3 regions of the Bacillus lumedeiriae genome follow, and region 1 is predicted to be linked to each of the others. Evidence: riboswitches for the same ligand, from Rfam matches in the RefSeq annotation. Region 1 holds a riboswitch; each other region holds the start of a gene.
The links. Region 1 has a riboswitch for S-adenosylmethionine ahead of QYG89_RS03840 (methionine biosynthesis PLP-dependent protein). Riboswitches for the same ligand answer to the same signal wherever they lie in the genome.
Positions count from the first base shown of each region.

Region 2: another riboswitch for S-adenosylmethionine. It lies ahead of QYG89_RS10575 (methyltransferase domain-containing protein); the one in region 1 lies ahead of QYG89_RS03840 (methionine biosynthesis PLP-dependent protein).
Region 3: another riboswitch for S-adenosylmethionine. It lies ahead of QYG89_RS12600 (methionine ABC transporter ATP-binding protein); the one in region 1 lies ahead of QYG89_RS03840 (methionine biosynthesis PLP-dependent protein).

Region 1 covers NZ_JAUIYO010000002.1:53,434-59,558, reverse strand. Annotated here, with positions in the region: gene QYG89_RS03860 (peptide chain release factor 3) at 1-380, opposite strand, end outside; gene QYG89_RS03855 (YueH family protein) at 468-710, opposite strand; gene QYG89_RS03850 (GlsB/YeaQ/YmgE family stress response membrane protein) at 976-1,236, shown strand; gene metC (cystathionine beta-lyase) at 1,316-2,485, opposite strand; gene QYG89_RS03840 (methionine biosynthesis PLP-dependent protein) at 2,491-3,597, opposite strand; SAM riboswitch class I at 3,674-3,776, opposite strand; gene QYG89_RS03835 (ABC transporter substrate-binding protein) at 3,846-4,847, opposite strand; gene QYG89_RS03830 (ABC transporter permease) at 4,871-5,629, opposite strand; gene QYG89_RS03825 (ABC transporter ATP-binding protein) at 5,613-6,125, opposite strand, start outside.
Region 2 covers NZ_JAUIYO010000007.1:29,925-36,049, forward strand. Annotated here, with positions in the region: gene QYG89_RS10570 (pyridoxal phosphate-dependent aminotransferase) at 1-917, shown strand, start outside; SAM riboswitch class I at 978-1,082, shown strand; gene QYG89_RS10575 (methyltransferase domain-containing protein) at 1,156-1,701, shown strand; gene QYG89_RS10580 (aminoglycoside N(3)-acetyltransferase) at 1,679-2,491, opposite strand; gene QYG89_RS10585 (anthranilate synthase component I family protein) at 2,639-4,063, shown strand; gene pabA (aminodeoxychorismate/anthranilate synthase component II) at 4,060-4,641, shown strand; gene pabC (aminodeoxychorismate lyase) at 4,643-5,494, shown strand; gene QYG89_RS10600 (YsnF/AvaK domain-containing protein) at 5,546-6,125, opposite strand, start outside.
Region 3 covers NZ_JAUIYO010000011.1:18,244-24,368, reverse strand. Annotated here, with positions in the region: gene QYG89_RS12610 (MetQ/NlpA family ABC transporter substrate-binding protein) at 1-281, opposite strand, end outside; gene QYG89_RS12605 (methionine ABC transporter permease) at 303-971, opposite strand; gene QYG89_RS12600 (methionine ABC transporter ATP-binding protein) at 964-1,989, opposite strand; SAM riboswitch class I at 2,080-2,194, opposite strand; gene QYG89_RS12595 (hypothetical protein) at 2,281-2,622, opposite strand; gene QYG89_RS12590 (thioredoxin family protein) at 2,713-3,015, opposite strand; gene QYG89_RS12585 (toprim domain-containing protein) at 3,017-3,367, opposite strand; gene gcvH (glycine cleavage system protein GcvH) at 3,477-3,860, opposite strand; gene QYG89_RS12575 (arsenate reductase family protein) at 3,945-4,301, opposite strand; gene QYG89_RS12570 (acyl-CoA dehydrogenase family protein) at 4,749-6,125, opposite strand, start outside.

The DNA.
Region 1 (6,125 bases):
ACTTTAAATAACTTTTTCGTCTGTGCTTCGATCCCTTTGGCCGCGTCAACAATCATCACAGCACTGTCGACCGCCATTAACGTCCGGTACGTATCTTCACTGAAATCTTCATGCCCTGGTGTATCAAGAATATTCACGTGACAGCCTTCGTAATAGAATTGCATCACCGAAGACGTGACAGAGATGCCCCGCTGCTTCTCAATTTCCATCCAATCAGATGTCGCGAATTTCCCTGTTTTCTTCCCTTTTACTGTCCCTGCATCGCGGATCGCTCCCCCGAACAATAACAGTTTTTCAGTCATTGTTGTTTTTCCCGCATCCGGGTGAGAGATAATCGCAAATGTTCTTCTAGACAGAACTTCTTCCTTTAATGAAACCATATAACCGCCAACCCTTTCAAAAATAAAATCTGTTCTTATTGTTCATCTTCCGACAAAAAATATAGCGACAAAGCTATCTCTCGCCCGTTACATTTCATGTGTCCATTGATAAATTCGCTGGCTCATTTCAGACGCGCTTTGTGCATCCAAATTCGTGCCAGCTAATGAATCCGCCAACCGCTCTATCAATGCTTCTCCTGCTTCTTCATAAGTGAAAGAAATGGACCATTCTGCGGAAGGAACAGCGACAACGACCGTTTCTTCCTTTTTATTTTCATAAATGAATACTTTTACTTCTTCCTCATTCAAATACGTTTTTCTAATCTTCATGCGTAATCACCCTTAACTTACATAAGATATGCTCATCAAACACTTGATTTTGTCGAATAAATTCATTATAAACTATACACTTGTACACGCGAAAAAGAAATATGCAGAGACAAGAAAAACGCTCGTCCATTTGCTTCCTTTTCATATTCAAACCATTATTGGTAAAACATTTTTAAAGCTTTATTGACTTTTTATGTTTTATATGAATGGATTCGGGAATAAATAAACCAAGCACGACAGATTACAACAGCAAGGAGGAAAAAAAATGGGCTTTATTATGTTTTTAATTGTCGGTGGGATTATCGGCTGGCTGGCGGGGCTTATTTTAGGAAGGGACCTTCCAGGCGGTATCATCGGTAACATTATTGCTGGAATTATCGGGGCTTGGATCGGCGGTGCACTGTTTGGAGACTGGGGACCTGATATTGGCGGTATCGCTATTATCCCTGCCTTGATTGGTTCGCTTATCCTGGTATTTATCGTCAGCTTTGTCTTAAGAAGCATGCGACGCGACCGCGCTCACTAATCAGTAAATATGGCTTTACGTTTAATAAAATGAGGCTGTCCTTCGTTAATGAAAACGGATAAAGGACAGCCTTTTTTACTTATGTGGCAACAAGTGGTTTTATAGCCTGTAATGCCTCATTAAAATCGGAAATTAAATCTTCTGCCGATTCAAGTCCGACCGATAATCTCAATAACCCGTCGGTAATCCCTCTTTTATATCTTTCCTCTCTCGGCATAGCCGCGTGAGACATTTTCGCTGGATAAGACAGGATCGATTCCACCGCCCCAAGGCTGACAGCAAACACGGGAATTTTCACTCCATTAACAAACTGCCGCACAGCTTCTTCATTTTTTAATTCAAAGGACAGAACCGCTCCGTATCCCGATGCTTGATACGATTGCAGCACGTGACCATCGTGATCAGATAAGCCAGGATAGTATACTTTTTCTACAAGCTCATGCTTCTGTAAAAAATCAGCAATGATTTGCGCCGATTTGGAAGACTGCTCCAAGCGGACATGAAGTGTTTTCAGCCCTCTCAGCACGAGCCACGCATCTTGAACACCAAGCACAGCACCGAATGAATTTTGCAAAGCATATAAGCGCTGACCAAGTTCTTCATCTTTTGTCACTGCAAGTCCTGCGAGCACATCACTGTGACCTGATAAAAACTTCGTTGCACTGTGAAGAACAACGTCGACACCTAGCTCAAGCGGACGCTGAAGAGCGGGTGTTAAGAACGTATTATCTACAAAGGTTAAACAGTTATTTGCTTTTGCCAGCTTCACAATCCCTTGAATATCTGTCACTTTTAACAACGGATTAGACGGTGTTTCAATATAAATTAACTTCGTGTTTTCTTTTATGTTCAAAGCGACTTCATGCAAATTCGTCATATCCACAAACGTATGTTCAATGCCAAATCGATTCAATACGGTTGTTACCATCCGATATGTGCCGCCATATACGTCTTCTGTGATTAATACGTGATCCCCTTTAGAGAGTAAAAGAAAAGCAGTTGAGATCGCAGCCATCCCTGAAGAAAAGGCAAATCCTCTTGTACCGCCTTCCAGTTCGGCAATCGCCTCTTCCAACGCTTGTCTCGTCGGATTTCCCGAACGGCTATAGTCGTAACTTCCAAATGTATCAAAATCAGTTTGATGAAAAGTAGAAGCGTGTTGAATAGGTACGCTAACCGCCCCCGTTCCTTCATCAAATTTATGACGGTTATGCAATAATTTCGTTTGGAAAGAATAATTTTCACTCAATCTTCTCACTCCTTCATCTTTTTAAATGCCTGTGCTAAATCAGCGATTAAATCTTCTCCATGTTCAATTCCTACTGAAAAACGAAGCAGGCGGTTACAGACTCCGTTTTGTATTCGCACTTCTTCCGGAACATCCGCATGTGTTTGTGTAGCCGGATAAGTAATAAAACTTTCAACCCCTCCAAGACTTTCAGCAAATGTAATCAGCTGCAAGTTTTGTAAAAAAGCATCGACCCATTCCGCAGATTCCAATCGGAAAGAAAGCATGCCTCCCCGGCCCGGATAAAGAACATCCGTCACTTCTGGACACTCCCCTAAAAAAGCAGAAAGCTGTTTAGCGTTTTGCTCATGCTGTTTCATACGCAAGCTTAACGTTTTCATTCCGCGCATTAATAACCATGAATCAAGCGGCGACAAAACAGCCCCGGCCGCATTTTGCATTTCCCCGACTTTAAGAGCAAGCTCTTCTCCTTTCACCGCGATCAGTCCAGCCAGCACGTCATTATGACCGCCTAAATATTTCGTAGCACTATGGATCACGATGTCGGCCCCTTGCGTTAACGGGCGCTGCAATAGCGGTGTATAAAAAGTATTATCAACAATCAATAGTAAGCCGTGCTCTTTTGCGAAAGCTGCTACTGCTTCAATATCTACTTCCTGCATTAGCGGATTCGTCGGTGTTTCTAAGAAAATGGCCTTCGTTTTCTCTGTTATCTTCTTTTTCGTTTCATCGATATGTTGAAAACTATCGTATGTAAACGATAATCCAAACTTTCTCCAGCCTTTTTCAAACAACCGGTATGTACCGCCATATAAGTCGGCTGAAACGATCCATTCCTCTCCTGGCTCTGCCAGCGCAAGAAGCGTCTGAATAGCTGCCATTCCCGATGAAAATGCAAAACCAGCGTCTCCGCCTTCTAAATCGGCAATCGCCTGTTCTACAATTTGGCGTGTCGGATTCCCCGTCCGTATATAATCATATCCCGTTGACCGTCCAATTCCTTCGTGACGATAAGCAGTTGAAAAATAAACAGGGGCGTTCACTGTTCCTGTCGCTGTTTCACTGCGGTTTCCAATTTGTGCTAACAGTGTGTCAATGTGTGTATGTGTCATGTTTTTTCCTCTCCTTCTATCTCCGTGACAAAAAAATAAAAGCCTTCTTAAGAAGAAGGCTTTTTTTATGATCTTCTCCTCATCTATCGGGGTGAACCCGCTGGAATTAGCACCTTGACTTTACATAGCCGGTTGCTGAAGCATCATAGGGCCAGTCCCTCCGCTTCTCTTGATAAGAACTTATAAAATTTTGGCTTTTTTTAAATGTACAGTAAAAAGATCAAAATGGCAAGAGTTTTTGTAATATTTTATTTTTTCGCAAATTGTTTATCGATCAAAGCTGAAAACTCAGGCTTTGTCTTTAAAAACTTTAAGTCATAAGAAGAGTCAGCAAACTGCTGTACGACTTCTTCATTTACATCAGATGTATACGTAATTCGTTTCCATGCACTATCTACTACGTCTTTTGCTAATTCTTGTTTCGTATCCTTTTTAATGGAATCAATCGTTAATTGCTTCGCTTCTTCCGGATTTCCATTGATAAAATCGATCGCTTTTTGGTGAGCATTCACGATTTTCTGCACAAGTTCCGGATCTTCCTTAATTAGCTTGCCGCTCGTCGCAAGGACAGAGTTAGGCAGCGTCGTACCGAAAGAAATTTCATCGCTGTCTACAATGATTTTTGCTCCTTGTTCTTTAACGAGTAAAGATCCCCAAGGCTCAGGAACAGCCGCTAAATCCACTTTTCCTGATTCAAATAAGCCGGCATATTGAGCTGGTTTTCCAGTTGTATGCTTCATACTGCCGCCAATACGGTTAGATTCAATGCCAAAATCTTTTACAAATGTTTCCATTTGAACGTCATGTGTACATCCTACACCAGGAGTGATAAATGTTTTTCCTGCAAAATCTTTAACAGACTTAATGCCGCTGTCTTTGCGCGCAACGATGACTGTTCCGCCTGAAGAACCTCCGGCAACAATTTTCACATCGGCTCCATTTGTAAAGTTATTCATTACCGGTCCAGGACCGACAAGCCCGGCATGAACGTCTCCTGTTTTCAATGCAACCATAAAGGCACCGCCATCTGGAAACGATTTATATTCGATATCCACATCTTCACCAAGCGCCTCTTCATAATAGCCCTTTTCTTTGGCAATCATTGCCGGCACGTGGTCAAGGTTTGGAAAATACCCGATGACCACTTTCTTCTTCTCTTCTGCTTTTCCTTCTTCTGCTGAGCTGCAGCCGGCTATTGCCCCGACGAGCAAAATCAATATAAAACTCAAATACCCCAGTTTCTTTTTCATTTGTTTTCCCCCATTGACATCAATTAGTTCGTTTCAAGGCCCCAGCGCCGCATAACATTTCTCTCCACCTTTTGAAAGAAAGCATAATCAACGATCGTTCCCACTACTCCGATTAAAATCATAACAGCAATGACTAAGCTCATATCTCCAAAGTCAGAAGCGTATTTTAACGTATAGCCAAGACCTGGTCCTGTACTTAAAATTTCACCAGCCATTAAAGCGCGCCAAGCAAAGGCCCAAGCAAGTCTAATTCCTGTAACTGCGTAAGGAATAGCAGCCGGAAAGATGACCCTTACGAATAAATCTAAGCTTCGTGATCCCATTGTCTGTGCCGCTCGAATGTACAGCGGAGCCACATTCTTTATCCCCATCCGCATATTGATCGTCATAACGAGCGTGCCGCCGAGAACAACGATAAAAATGACTGCTTTCTCATTCAAACCAAACCACATAATAGCAAGCGGCAGCCAGACAATACTCGGTACGCTTTGAAGAGCTAGTATGAGTGTGCCGAGCGTTTCATCTGCTGTTTTGGACTTAGCAAGCAAAATACCAAGTCCAATTCCTAACAATAAAGAGATGAACAAACCGACAAATAAACGCTGAAAACTAGCAGTTAAATCGAATATGAGTGTTCGATCTTCAAAGCCGCGGACAAGCGCCTGCCAAACATCTGTCGGCTTCGGCATCACATCTGCCGTCCATCCGCCTGCACGTACAATCCCTTCCCAAATAATTATCAATACGATAAAAAAAACAAGTTGTTTACTGATTCGCTGCATAAGCCAATTCCTCTTTTACGACTTTATCAATTTCATTTTTCAACAGCAGGTTGATTTTCTTCTCAAGCTGAATAACTTCTTTTTGATCGAATCTGCGCGGTCTTGGCAGGTCCACTGGAATATCCGCAATAATGGTTCCCGGCTGCGTTCCCATGACGATGATCCGATCGGACAATTTAATCGATTCTGAAATACTATGAGTGACAAATAAAATAGTTTTTTGTGTCTCTATCCAGATTCTCTCAAGCTCTTTATGCATCCGAGCTCTCGTTTGTTCATCCAGCGCTCCAAATGGTTCATCCATAAGCAATACTTTCGGATTCATTGCCAGCGCCCGCGCAATGGCTACACGCTGCTGCATACCCCCTGATAATTCATGCGGGTAATGAGAAGCGTAGTTAGACAGCTGCACCATTTGTAAAAATTTACGTGCTGTTTCCTTTGCTTCTTTCTTTTTCATTTCTTTTTTCAAAGGAAACATGACATTTTCTTCTAC
Region 2 (6,125 bases), on a different contig from region 1:
ATGGCGTCAAACTTGATCCTGAAACAGAAATTGCGCTGATCATTGGGGGAAAAGCGGGGCTTGTTGAACTTCCGCAATGTCTATTAAATCCAGGAGACATCGCGCTCGTACCCGATCCGGGATATCCGGATTACTGGTCGGGCATTGCCCTTGCAGAAGCAGGGATGCACATGATGCCTTTGAAAGAGGAAAATGGCTTCCTTCCTCAATATGAAGAAATTCCTGAAGAGGTGCTGAAGCGAGCGAAGCTGTTATTTATTAATTATCCGAATAATCCGACAGGCGCAGTAGCTGATGAAGCGTTTTTTGAAAAAACGATCGAGTTTGCCAATCAACATAATATTTGTGTCGTACACGACTTTGCGTATGGTGCCATTGGCTTTGATGGGAAAAAACCAATCAGCTATCTTCAATCTAATGGAGCGAAAGACACCGGCATTGAAATTTATACGATGTCGAAAACGTACAATATGGCAGGCTGGAGAGTGGGGTTTGCGGTGGGCAATCCAAGTGTGATTGCTGCATTGAATTTAATCCAGGATCATCTGCACTGCAGTTTGTACGGCGGCATACAAGAAGCGGCAGCGGCTGCTTTACTTGGACCGCAGGATGAAGTACGCAGGCAAGAAGAGATGTATGAAAAACGACGTAATCTATTAATTAACGGTTTAAATGAAATTGGCTGGAAAGTGAAAGCCCCGCAAGGATCTTTTTTCTCGTGGTTAAAAGTGCCAGATGGTTATACTTCAGAAGAGTTTAGCGATCTGCTGCTTGAGAAGGCCAATGTAGCAGTCGCTCCAGGGATTGGTTTTGGCGAGTATGGGGAAGGCTATGTCCGTGTCGGTTTAGTTGCGTCTGAAGAGAAAATCAAAGAAGCGATTAGCCGGATTGCACAGCTTGATATATTTAAAAAGTAGATTGACAGTAGAGTATAAACGTGCAACAATGCAAATGAAAACAATTCAATAACAACGAACATCTTATCAAGAGCAGGTGGAGGGACAAGCCCTATGAAGCCCGGCAACCGACTCGTTTATACGAGCACGGTGCTAATTCTTGCAGCAATAGCTGACAGATAAGAAAGAGTGCTAACTATTCAACCTCTTCTTATCGAAGAGGTTTTTTGTATATTTAACTGAAAGGCAGGAATGGAACATGATCGTGACTGACCATAAATTAATGACAAAAGAGGACGCAGCGGAATGGACAATTGCAGCTGACAGCTTCTTACATACCGTTCGAATGAGGGAAGGAGAGCACATTTTGTGGCTAGGAGAAGATGCTTCACCTTTGTTATCAAAAATAGCCATTGAAAAAGCGCGCGTTATTACAGCTTCTCCTTCTGCATCCCCTTTCGCAGAGGCTCAGTTTGACGGCGTGGCCGGCCAATTGGGTATTCATTTTTGGGATGAAGGAGAAGACTGGCTGAGAAAAAGCTTTGATTTGTTGAAAGCGGGAGGCCGGCTCGTTATTGATTTAGCTGAAGAAGGAGCATTACGGCATATAGAAGACATTGCTTACATAAAAAGCCTGCCATATTATTGGGATTTGCTAAGGGAAATCGGCTTTGAAACGATATTTGTTCAGCAAGTTACAGCTCGTTCTACTGTGGAAGCAATAGGACAAGGGTGGACAGAGTTGATAGAAACGCCTGAACTTCCCATTGTTGTCAACCGCTTTATCGCTTTAAAAGGTTGCTGAGATAACGGGCAGTGAAATCGACTAAGGGCCGGATTTTAATCAGCTTACACGGAGCTTGGGCGATTGTACCAATATTAATTTCTTCTTCTTTTTCAAAGGCATGGCCGATTTCATTAAATTGTTCAGAATTTCCTTCAAGTTCGTGATAAGTTTTCCATACCCGTTCGCCGTTTTCCATTAAGGCCGATCCTTGTTGGAAGGATTTTCGGCCATCGTTTGCGCGAAATTCGCCTAGATGCATGGCTGTGCATGTGCTGTAATCGGTGCCGATAAACAAAATGGAAGCATCCAGCTCATATAGCCTGGCGAGAGGAGACTGTTCACCGAAAGCAAAATCAAGTGAATGGTGATCAATGATGAACGCGGCATACTTTCCCCAGGCTGTAAAAGAATTAGAAGGGTGAAGGCTGCGCTTCACATTAGGGAAAGTCCGGAATGCCTCTGCAATCCGTCCCATGCCGAGTGTAGGTGTAAACTCCGGCAAATAAGCAGGCATCATATAACGAATGCTTGGCCGCCACTCTTCCGGAACAGGAGGGTTTTTCCAATATTTTGGATCGGTATTATGAGTCGTCTGAGCCGGCATGACAATGGTTCCGTCTTCGGTCACCGTTTTCATTAACGCTTCGACAACCGTTACTTCGCCTCCTTCTATCCATCCTAAAGAGCGCAGGGAGGAGTGAACCATCACAATATTACCAGGAGCTGCTCCAAGAGAATAAAGATCGTTTTTTAATGTGCCGATCGTGATCAATGCTTTTGTTTGTGAAACAAATGGTTTATTCTTCATTGTCTTCTCCCATCATTTTCTTTCATTATAAAGGAAGAAGATGGTTTGGCATAAAAACCTTCTAAAAAAGCGGTTTTGATGCTTTTTTCTTTCTTCTTTGTCTAGTATGCTTAGAAAGACTATGGCGAAATAAAAGGGGGATAACTAGTGAGTGATCGACGTGTGTTTTATCGGACGATTCCCTATAACAAAGAACAATTTTTTCATCAATATAAATGGCTGACGGCTGCTGAGTCCCATCATGTATTTCTGGAGAGCGGACGGGGCGGGCGTTATAGTATAGCGGGGCTGTCGCCGTTTGCAATTATTTCTTCCAATGATGAAGGGATTCACGTGCAGACAGCTAGTGGACGCGAAGACAAAAAAGGCATTCCGCTGTCAGAACTTGAAGGCTGGATGAAGACGTTTGAGGTACCAAAGCAAGACGGTCTTCCTGATTTTCAGGGCGGGGCAATCGGCTATATTAGCTATGATTACGCCCGGTATATTGAGAGGCTGCCGAACGCTGCGGCAGATGATCTTGGAATGCCGCTGCTGTACTTCCTTGTGTTTAAGGAATGGGCGGTATTTGATCATCAAACAGACAAACTGTGGCTTCTTGCTGTAAGTGAAGATGAAGCAGCTGGTGAACGGGTGCTGAATGAAGCGGAAAGCAAGTGGACAGTTTCATGCGGCGAAGAGGAACGTGTACCTGTAGAGAGAGCAGCGGATGAATGGAGCGTGCCTTTCTCAGAGAAAGAATTCCAAGAGGCTGTTGAAAAAACGAAGAAGTATATCGCTGCAGGAGATGTCTTTCAAGTGAACTTATCCGTTAGACAGTCTAAGCCGCTTCATATTCCGGCCATCGCCGTCTATGAAGAATTAAGGAGGTTCAATCCGTCTCCTTATATGGCGTATATGCATACACCGGATTTTCAAATTGTATCGGGATCACCTGAACTGCTTATTAAAAAGGCTGGAAATGAATTAAGTACCCGGCCGATTGCCGGCACCCGCTCACGTGGAAAAGATGATGCTGATGATTTGCGGTTAGCGTTGGAGCTGATCGAAAATGAAAAAGAACGGGCGGAACATGTCATGCTCGTTGACTTAGAGCGCAATGACCTCGGCCGTGTCAGTGAGTATGGTTCTGTAGAAGTCGATGAATTTATGGTCATTGAAAAGTATTCACATGTTCAGCACATCGTGTCTAACGTACGAGGTAAGCTGGCTAAAGGAAAAACGAATGCAGATGTCGTCCATGCTGTCTTTCCAGGCGGAACCATTACCGGTGCTCCAAAAGTTAGAACGATGGAAATTATTGAGGAGCTGGAGCCGGTTAGACGCGGGATTTATACTGGATCAATCGGCTGGATCGGCTTTAACGGTGACATGGAGCTGAACATCGTGATTCGAACGATGCTCGTTGAAAATGGCATGTGCCACGTTCAGGCGGGAGCGGGAGTCGTCATTGATTCTGATCCATTGAATGAATACAAAGAATCGCTGAAGAAAGCAAAAGCGGTTTGGAAAGCGAAAGAGCTGGCTGAGGACAGGCTGGCCCCTGTCAGACCAGGAGGAGAACGTTCATGATTTTAATGATTGATAACTATGATTCTTTCACCTACAATCTTGTTCAATATTTAGGAGAGCTTGGCGAAGAGCTGATCGTGAAGAGAAATGATGAGATTTCTATCGAGGAAATTGAGCGGATGAATCCAGACTTTCTCATGATTTCACCGGGACCTTGTACACCGAATGAAGCGGGGATCAGTCTGGAGGCTATTCGTACATTTGCAGGAAAAATACCGATCTTCGGTGTTTGCCTCGGTCAGCAGTCGATTGCCCAAGTATTTGGAGGGGAAGTCGTACGGGCAGACCGGCTTATGCATGGAAAAACATCGGATATGCTTCATGATGGACGGACGATTTTTGAAGGTCTTCCAAATCCATTCCCAGCTACGCGTTACCATTCGTTAATCGTTAAAAGGGACACCCTCCCTGATTGTTTCGAAGTTTCTGCTTGGACGAAAGAAGGGGAAATCATGGCGATCCGCCATAGGGAGCTGCCAATTGAAGGGGTGCAGTTTCACCCAGAATCCATTATGACGTACGGCGGGAAAGAAATGCTGCAAAGCTTTATCCGCTGCTACCGGAAAGTACGGGTATAACATGTTTATTTATTTAAACGGAGAGATTGTTCCGAAAGAGCAGGCAAGGATTTCTCCTTTCGATCATGGCTTTTTATACGGTGTTGGTGTGTTTGAAACATTTCGAATCTATAATGGCCATCCTTTTTTGCTAGATGACCATTTAGACCGTTTGAATAGCAGTCTGCAGGAATTGATGATTAGCACGGAGTTTAATCGTGCCGAAACAACGGTGATGCTGCAACGTTTATCGGAAGCAAACAGTTGGGAGCATTCTTACATTCGTTTCAATGTTTCAGCGGGGAACGGTGAAATTGGCTTGCAAACAGAAGCATACGAGCAGCCGACAGTCATTATCTTTCAAAAGCCGCTGCAGCCTCCTGGTGAATTGTTAGAAAAGCAAGGCACATGGCTGACTACTAGGCGCAATTCTCCTGAAATGCATGAACGGTTGAAGTCTCATCATTATTTAAACAATATTGCTGGCAAGAGAGAAGCAGGCAAAGATGGATCGATAGAGGGTATTTTTCTAACGGAAACCGGAATGATAGCAGAAGGAGTCGTATCTAATATGTTTTGGGTGAAGGAAGATCGGCTCTATACACCAGCTATTGAAACAGGCATTTTAAATGGGATCACGCGGCAATATGTGATGAGCATCGCCCAGGAGATAGGGATGGAAGTCAACGAAGGCTTATTTTCGCCTTATGAAGCAGCAACAGCTGACGAAGTGTTTTTTACGAATTCTATTCAGGAAATCACAGCGGTCAGTGAAATAGATGGTCAGCTTTTCCAAGGGAAGCGGGGAAAGTGGACGAATGTACTTTTCTCCCGTTATGCGGCAGACAGAGAACGTTTGTGGAGCCGACAATAAATACGAAAAGGACGCGGCAATAGCTGCGTCCTTTTCATATTCAGTCTGATATTAATGGCGATTGTATCGATCGAGATTGTCTGTTAAATTGTGATCATGGCGCTTGTTAAGCGGCAGATCGGTACGACCGCGGTTTTCTACATGGATATTTCCTTCTTTTTCTACATGCACTTCTTCCCGCTTCACTGTGTCACTTACGGTTTCTGTATCTTTTACTTTGCGTTTCCCAATGACTAGTTCCTCTGAAATGACAGGTTTTTTCGTTACTTCCACACGTTCTTCAGTGATTGGAATGCGGATCGTATTATTGTCCTCCATGATCGGAGACGTGTCCTGGGCAGCTGCTACTTCATCTATGGCCCGGCGTTCAATATAGACTTCATCCCGCTCCACGTTGACATCAACGGTTCGTTCTTCCTCTACCACATCTTTTTCTAAGGATACCTCTCCTTTTTGCACACGTTCTTTGTCCACTTCAAGGCGTTCCTCGCGAAGTAGAAGGCGCTGTTCGTCTATAAGACCGGCATCTGCCTCAAGGTCTGGTACTCTGTCAGCCCCTACACCTTTCGCGTAGCCATCTGTTGTACTTAGATCTCGGTTTACGAATGCATTTGCTCCAAGATGAGGATTC
Region 3 (6,125 bases), on a different contig from region 1:
AAGTAGTTAGCATCCAAGTCCCCTTCCTGTAACGACTTATTTGGCAGCACATAGTCCTGGAATGTTTCAATCTTCAAATCATACCCTTTTTCTTTAAGCAGCGGCTTAGCTTCTTCTAGAATAACGGCATGTGGAACATTTGATGCGCCGACAACGATCTCCTTATCGTCTTTACCGCCGTCCCCGCCTGCTTGTTCATCTTTCTTCTCAGTTGAACTGCCGCATGCAGCAAGTGCAAATACAGCGAACGCTGTCAATAATGCGAGTAACCACTTTTTCATTCTTTCTTTCCCTCCTACAATTTATCTTTTATCTAATTTGCTGGTGATGAAGTCACCAATCAATTGGATCACAAACACGATAATTAAGATGATAATAGTTGCTACGAGAGTCACATCACTCCGGCTGCGCTGGAATCCATCAAGATAAGCAAGATTCCCAAGTCCTCCGGCACCGATCACACCGGCCATCGCTGTATAGCCGACGAGTGCGATCGCTGTAACTGTAATACCAGATATAAGGGCCGGCATAGATTCAGGCAGAAGCACTTTCAAAACGATCGTACTCGTTTTCGCTCCCATCGCTTTCGCTGCCTCAATGACCCCTTTATCGATTTCGCGCAGGCCGATTTCAACCATTCGTGCATAAAAAGGCGCTGCCCCGATAATCAGAGCCGGCAAGGCCGCATTTTCACCAATCATTGTTCCTACAACAAATTTCGTAAATGGAATTAATAAAACAATTAGTATAATGAAAGGAATCGATCGGAAGATATTAACGAATGCAGCAACTACGCTATAAATCGCTTTATTTTCCCATATGTTCCCCTTTGCCGTTAAAAATAATAGCAAGCCAAGTATTATGCCAAAAATAAATGTAGCTAGAACAGAAACACCTGTCATATAAAGCGTTTCAATGGCTGCCTCCCACATCTTTATCCAATCCACATTCGGAAACCATTGTTTAAGCATGGCTGATCACCTCCGAGCTGACTTTTTGCTTTTCGAGATAAGCCACTGCCTTTTCTACCTCTTCCTGAGTACCTGTTAAATGAACAAACAGCGAGCCGTATGCGCCATTTTGCGTTTGTGACACTTTCCCTTGAACGATATTTACTTCTATATTAAATTGACGGATCAGGTTCGTAATGATCGGCTGTTCTGCACTTTCCCCAATAAAGGTAAGTTTAATCACTTTTCCATTCGGGAACTGCTCAAGTAAATGCTCGATCGTTTCTTTCGATTCTTCCGGCTCTGTTACCTGCTGAACGAAACGCTTCGTAATAGGCTGATCCGGCGATCTGAAAACATCGAGCACTGGTCCTAATTCAACGACACGTCCTGCCTCCATCACAGCGACCCGGTGGCAAATCTTTCGAATAACGTGCATTTCGTGAGTAATGAGTACAATCGTTAATCCAAGACGCTCATTAATGTCAACGAGCAGTTCTAAAATGGCATCTGTCGTTTGCGGGTCAAGTGCGGAGGTCGCTTCATCACACAAAAGAACTTTCGGATCATTAGCAAGCGCCCGGGCAATACCGACGCGCTGCTTTTGCCCGCCGCTCAATTGAGACGGATAAGCATCCTCTCTTCCTTCAAGACCGACTAATTTAATAAGCTCGGCTACTTTCTTGTTCCGTTCCTCTTTAGGAACGCGGGCAATTTCTAATGGAAACGCAATATTCTCCCGCACCGTTCTTGACCAAAGAAGATTAAAGTGCTGAAAAATCATGCCGATTTCCTGACGTGCCTTACGCAGCTCACTTCCGCGGATTTTTGATACTTCACGGCCTGCAACAACAACGGAACCAGAAGACGGTGTTTCCAGCCCGTTCAGCATCCGGATCAGTGTACTTTTTCCAGCTCCACTGTATCCAATTACTCCAAAAATTTCTCCTTGATCTATCGTTAAATCAATCTCATCGACTGCTGTGACGGTACCGTTTTTCGTGGAAAAAACTTTCTTCACGTTAGCTATTGAAATCATGCTGAGACTTTCCTCCAATCAGTCTTTCCTGACAAAATAAAAACCCTTCCGCTCAATGAGCAGAAAGGCATACTTTTATCAGTTTCCTTTCTCTCATCTCCCAAAGCACAGCGCTTTGTGTGAATTGGCACCTTTTCAACAAACAGCTGCTGTTGATGGTTGCCGGGCTTCGCAGGGCACATCCCTCCACCTCTCTTGATAAGAGTCGTATATGTTATATATTTTCTCAGTGGCTTGATTCTATCATTATCCGTCGAATTTTGTCAATCACCCAACCGCTTAAAATCGATTTTAAGCGATGCCAAATGTTTCACTATATGGACGGCACAGCCAAAGCAATGATTCAAACCAAAGCTTCACCCGATAAAACCCTAATACTTCCACTGTTCCCATTCGTTCATAAAGACGCAGCTGTCCTTGTCCTGTCAATAGCGGCTCCACTTCTCCGCTAATCTTTAAGTGCCAGTGATCTGTACTTCCATTTGAGATCTGAACCCCTTGATCATTAATCGTCAGCACCCAGCTGCTGCCTCCGCTCTCAAGAAGGACGTAGATAGGTCTGAGCGGCAGCAGCGGCCATATATGTGTTTTGCTTTGACAGGCAGCCTGCATAGCCAACAATTTCTCTTCCATTTTTATTTCCTCCTCCGCTTTCCTTAAAGTATACATTCCAAGCGAAAGAGGAAATTCCCTTCATGAATTGCTCGACAAAGTACGCACCTTTTAGATGTATTTGTTCAGCTTTTCATACAAGTGAGGAACGGAATGAAACGCGTACATCTTTTCCACTAATTGTCCGTCTTTAAAAACGAGCAGGCATGGGACACTTTCAATCATCTGTTCAACTGCAAAACTTTCATAATAATTTAAATCAATATGAAGCCAGACAAATGCTGTCGTCACTTTTTCAACAACGCGAACCATTTTGCCAGCCAATTGGCACGTACCGCACATCGGCGTATACGCATATATGGCCGTCAAGCCATTCTCTTGCACGATTGTCCCTATATCTTTTTCCATTTGCATGCTATCCATCCTTTTGCAAAAACTCTCCATGCACATCAATATTCGCACTAAGCAGCACTGAAGCTAGATGTCGATATGGAGCGGTGGCGACTTCTTTATAAACACGGTCGATATATAGATGATGTGCTTCCGGAAATTCGCGGATAAATTGCTTGCGCAGCTTTTCTCCTGCCCGGTCAGCATCAACAAGAATATAAACATCCCGTCCGTATAAGCTCTCAATCAGCTCATCCAGCCGGCTTAGCCCGATCGTGCCATTTGTACAAATAATGTCGATCGGTTCCCTTACAATCTCTTGCACCTTCTTTCGATCCGAAACGCCTTCGACAATAATCGTTTTCTCTGTAAACATGATCATCATCCTCCACCATCGCGATATCTGGCTCCATCATTTCATTGTTCTTTATTGTATGAGAAATGGCAAAAGAACACCCCCTATATGGAAGTGTTCTTTTGAATCATTAATCTTCTTGTGTCATTGCATCGTACTGCTCAGCTGTCATTAAGTTGTCCAGCTGTGCAGGATCTGATAATTCGACAACGATCATCCACGCTTTCTCATACGGTGATTCGTTAACGAATTCAGGACTATCATCTAGTTCTTCGTTCACTGCAACGACTTTCCCGCTGACAGGCGCATACAATTCTGAAACGGTTTTCACAGATTCTACGCTGCCAAATGGCTCATCTGCTTTCACTTCATCTCCAACAGATGGAAGTTCAACGAACACGATGTCGCCAAGCTCTGATTGCGCGAAATGTGTAATTCCGATGCGCACGCTGCCATCTTCTGTTTTTACCCACTCATGTTCTTCTGAATAACGCAATTCTTTCGGTGTACTCATATGAATCCCTCCATTACCTGATTTCAACTAAAACTTTACTTATTATAAAGGCATAAAGCAAGAGAAACATGCTTCGTGCAACCTCTACAACCATTGTTGATTAAATTCTTCCTCTTTAAAACCAACAGTCACTTTCGTACCGTCTGTTGTCAGCGGACGCTTAATCAGCATGCCGTCTGACGCAAGCAAGTCGAGCAGTTCTTCTTCTGAAGCAGTCTTGACCTTGTCCTTCAACCCCAGCTCCCGATACCTTTGACCGCTCGTATTGAAAAACTTTTTTAACTCGAGGCCGCTCTTCTCGTATAAATCCTTTAATTCTTCTTTCGCAGGCGGGTGCTCCACAATATGTATATCTTGAAACTCAATGTTGTGTTCTTCCAGCCACTTTTTCGCTTTGCGGCATGTTCCGCATTTCGGATACCAGTAAAACGTTAATGCCATCTTGTAGTTGGCCTCCATTCTGCACAAATTCCCGGTTTCAAAAATATATTCGACACCTTTCTTAAATCTCCTTCTTCGCTCATTAAAATATGTCTATTCAAGGGAAAACTGGGGAAACGGCTCAAATTGAAAGCGCCAAAGAATGTCCGTTGATTTCCGTTCCAGATACTTCGCTTTCCGCGGGGCAAGCAGTGAAAATCCTCGTCGCTAAAGCTCCTGCGGGGTCTCATGTGTTTACTTCCCCGCGGGAGTCTTCGCGTCTTCCACCACAATCAACAAACGCTGAAAGAAGAAAAGGATTTTCTCTCATGTTCACTTAAACGACCCAAGCCTCTTCAAACGTTTAATCTAAAGAAAGGCTGACCCTAAAAGTCGTTTTTAACGATCTTTTCGGTAAGCCTCTGTCTCAAAACCAAAGTGTCAAACCCTTATGAGACACCTCTCTGTTTACACAATATATTTTTCCGCATCAATCAGACAGTCAGCTGCTTCACGTTTTTTAGCAATCACATTCACCGGAGTATGTCTCGTTAATTTCCGGAGGATAGACAGCATGATCCGAAGCGTATCCCCTTCTTCTACAGCAATCAGCGTTTCTTTCGCATGGGCTTCGATTTCGTTAAATGCTTCCTGACAATAGATTTGCGTGTATAAAAGCTTCTGCTTTGCTTTCTCCTTGCCGCTTTTGGCGATCGCTTTTTCTGTACGGAGGACAACCGACTCCATCGCATAAATATTGTTCACAATATCCGCAATGTTCGCCAGCACCTCCTGTTCTTTCTCCAATGCTTTTCCGTACTTCTGAACGGCGAGTCCAATAGCAAGAAGCCCGATTTTCTTCGCATGCTTTACTAAATATTTCTCCTGATCGAGCGCTTCTGTACCGGCTTCTTCCGGCATGAGCATCATGACTTCTTGCTGAAGCTCCTGCGCTTTTTCAAACAGCGGCAGCTCTCCTTTCAATGCTTTCCGGACATATGTGCCTGGCACGAGCAGACGGTTAATTTCATTCGTCCCTTCAAAAATGCGGTTAATGCGGGAGTCACGATACATTCTCGCAATTTCATACTCTTCCATAAAACCGTATCCGCCGTGGATTTGCACCCCCTCATCTACGACATAATCAAGCACTTCTGAACCAAAAAACTTACCCAGGGAACATTCAATGGCATATTCAGCAATAGAGGCAGCTATAGTTAATCCATCTTTCTGCTGTTGTTCTGACAGCTGGCTCATCCGTTTTTCAAAATAACCTACTGTGCGGTAGATGGCACTTTCGTTTGCATAAACTTTTGCAGCCATGCCCGCGAATTTTTCTTTTATTAAATGGAAGGAGGAAATAGGCCTGTTAAACTGCTGGCGCTCGTTCGCATATTTCAGCGAAATCCCAAGTGCCCGTTTAGCGCTGCCAACCGTTCCGACACCGAGCTTATAACGGCCGATATTTAAAATGTTAAAAGCAATGATGTGTCCCCTTCCAGCCTCACCAAGCAGATTTTCTTTCGGAACTTCAGCCTCTTGTAAAATCAGCGTGCGTGTTGATGAGCTTTTAATTCCCATTTTTTCTTCTTCCGCCCCAGTCGATACACCTGGAAAATCCCGTTCTACGATAAAAGCAGAGAACTTGTCGCCATCAATCTTAGCATAGACGATGAATACATGGGCAAAGGCAGAGTTCGTAATCCATTGCTTCTCTCCATTCAGTACGTAATGGGTGCCGGCATCGTTCAGCTTCGCTGTCGTTTTCGCTCCGAGTGCATCTGAACCTGATCCTGGTTCCGTCAATGCATACGCCGCAATTTTTTCACCGGCAGCCAAGGCCGG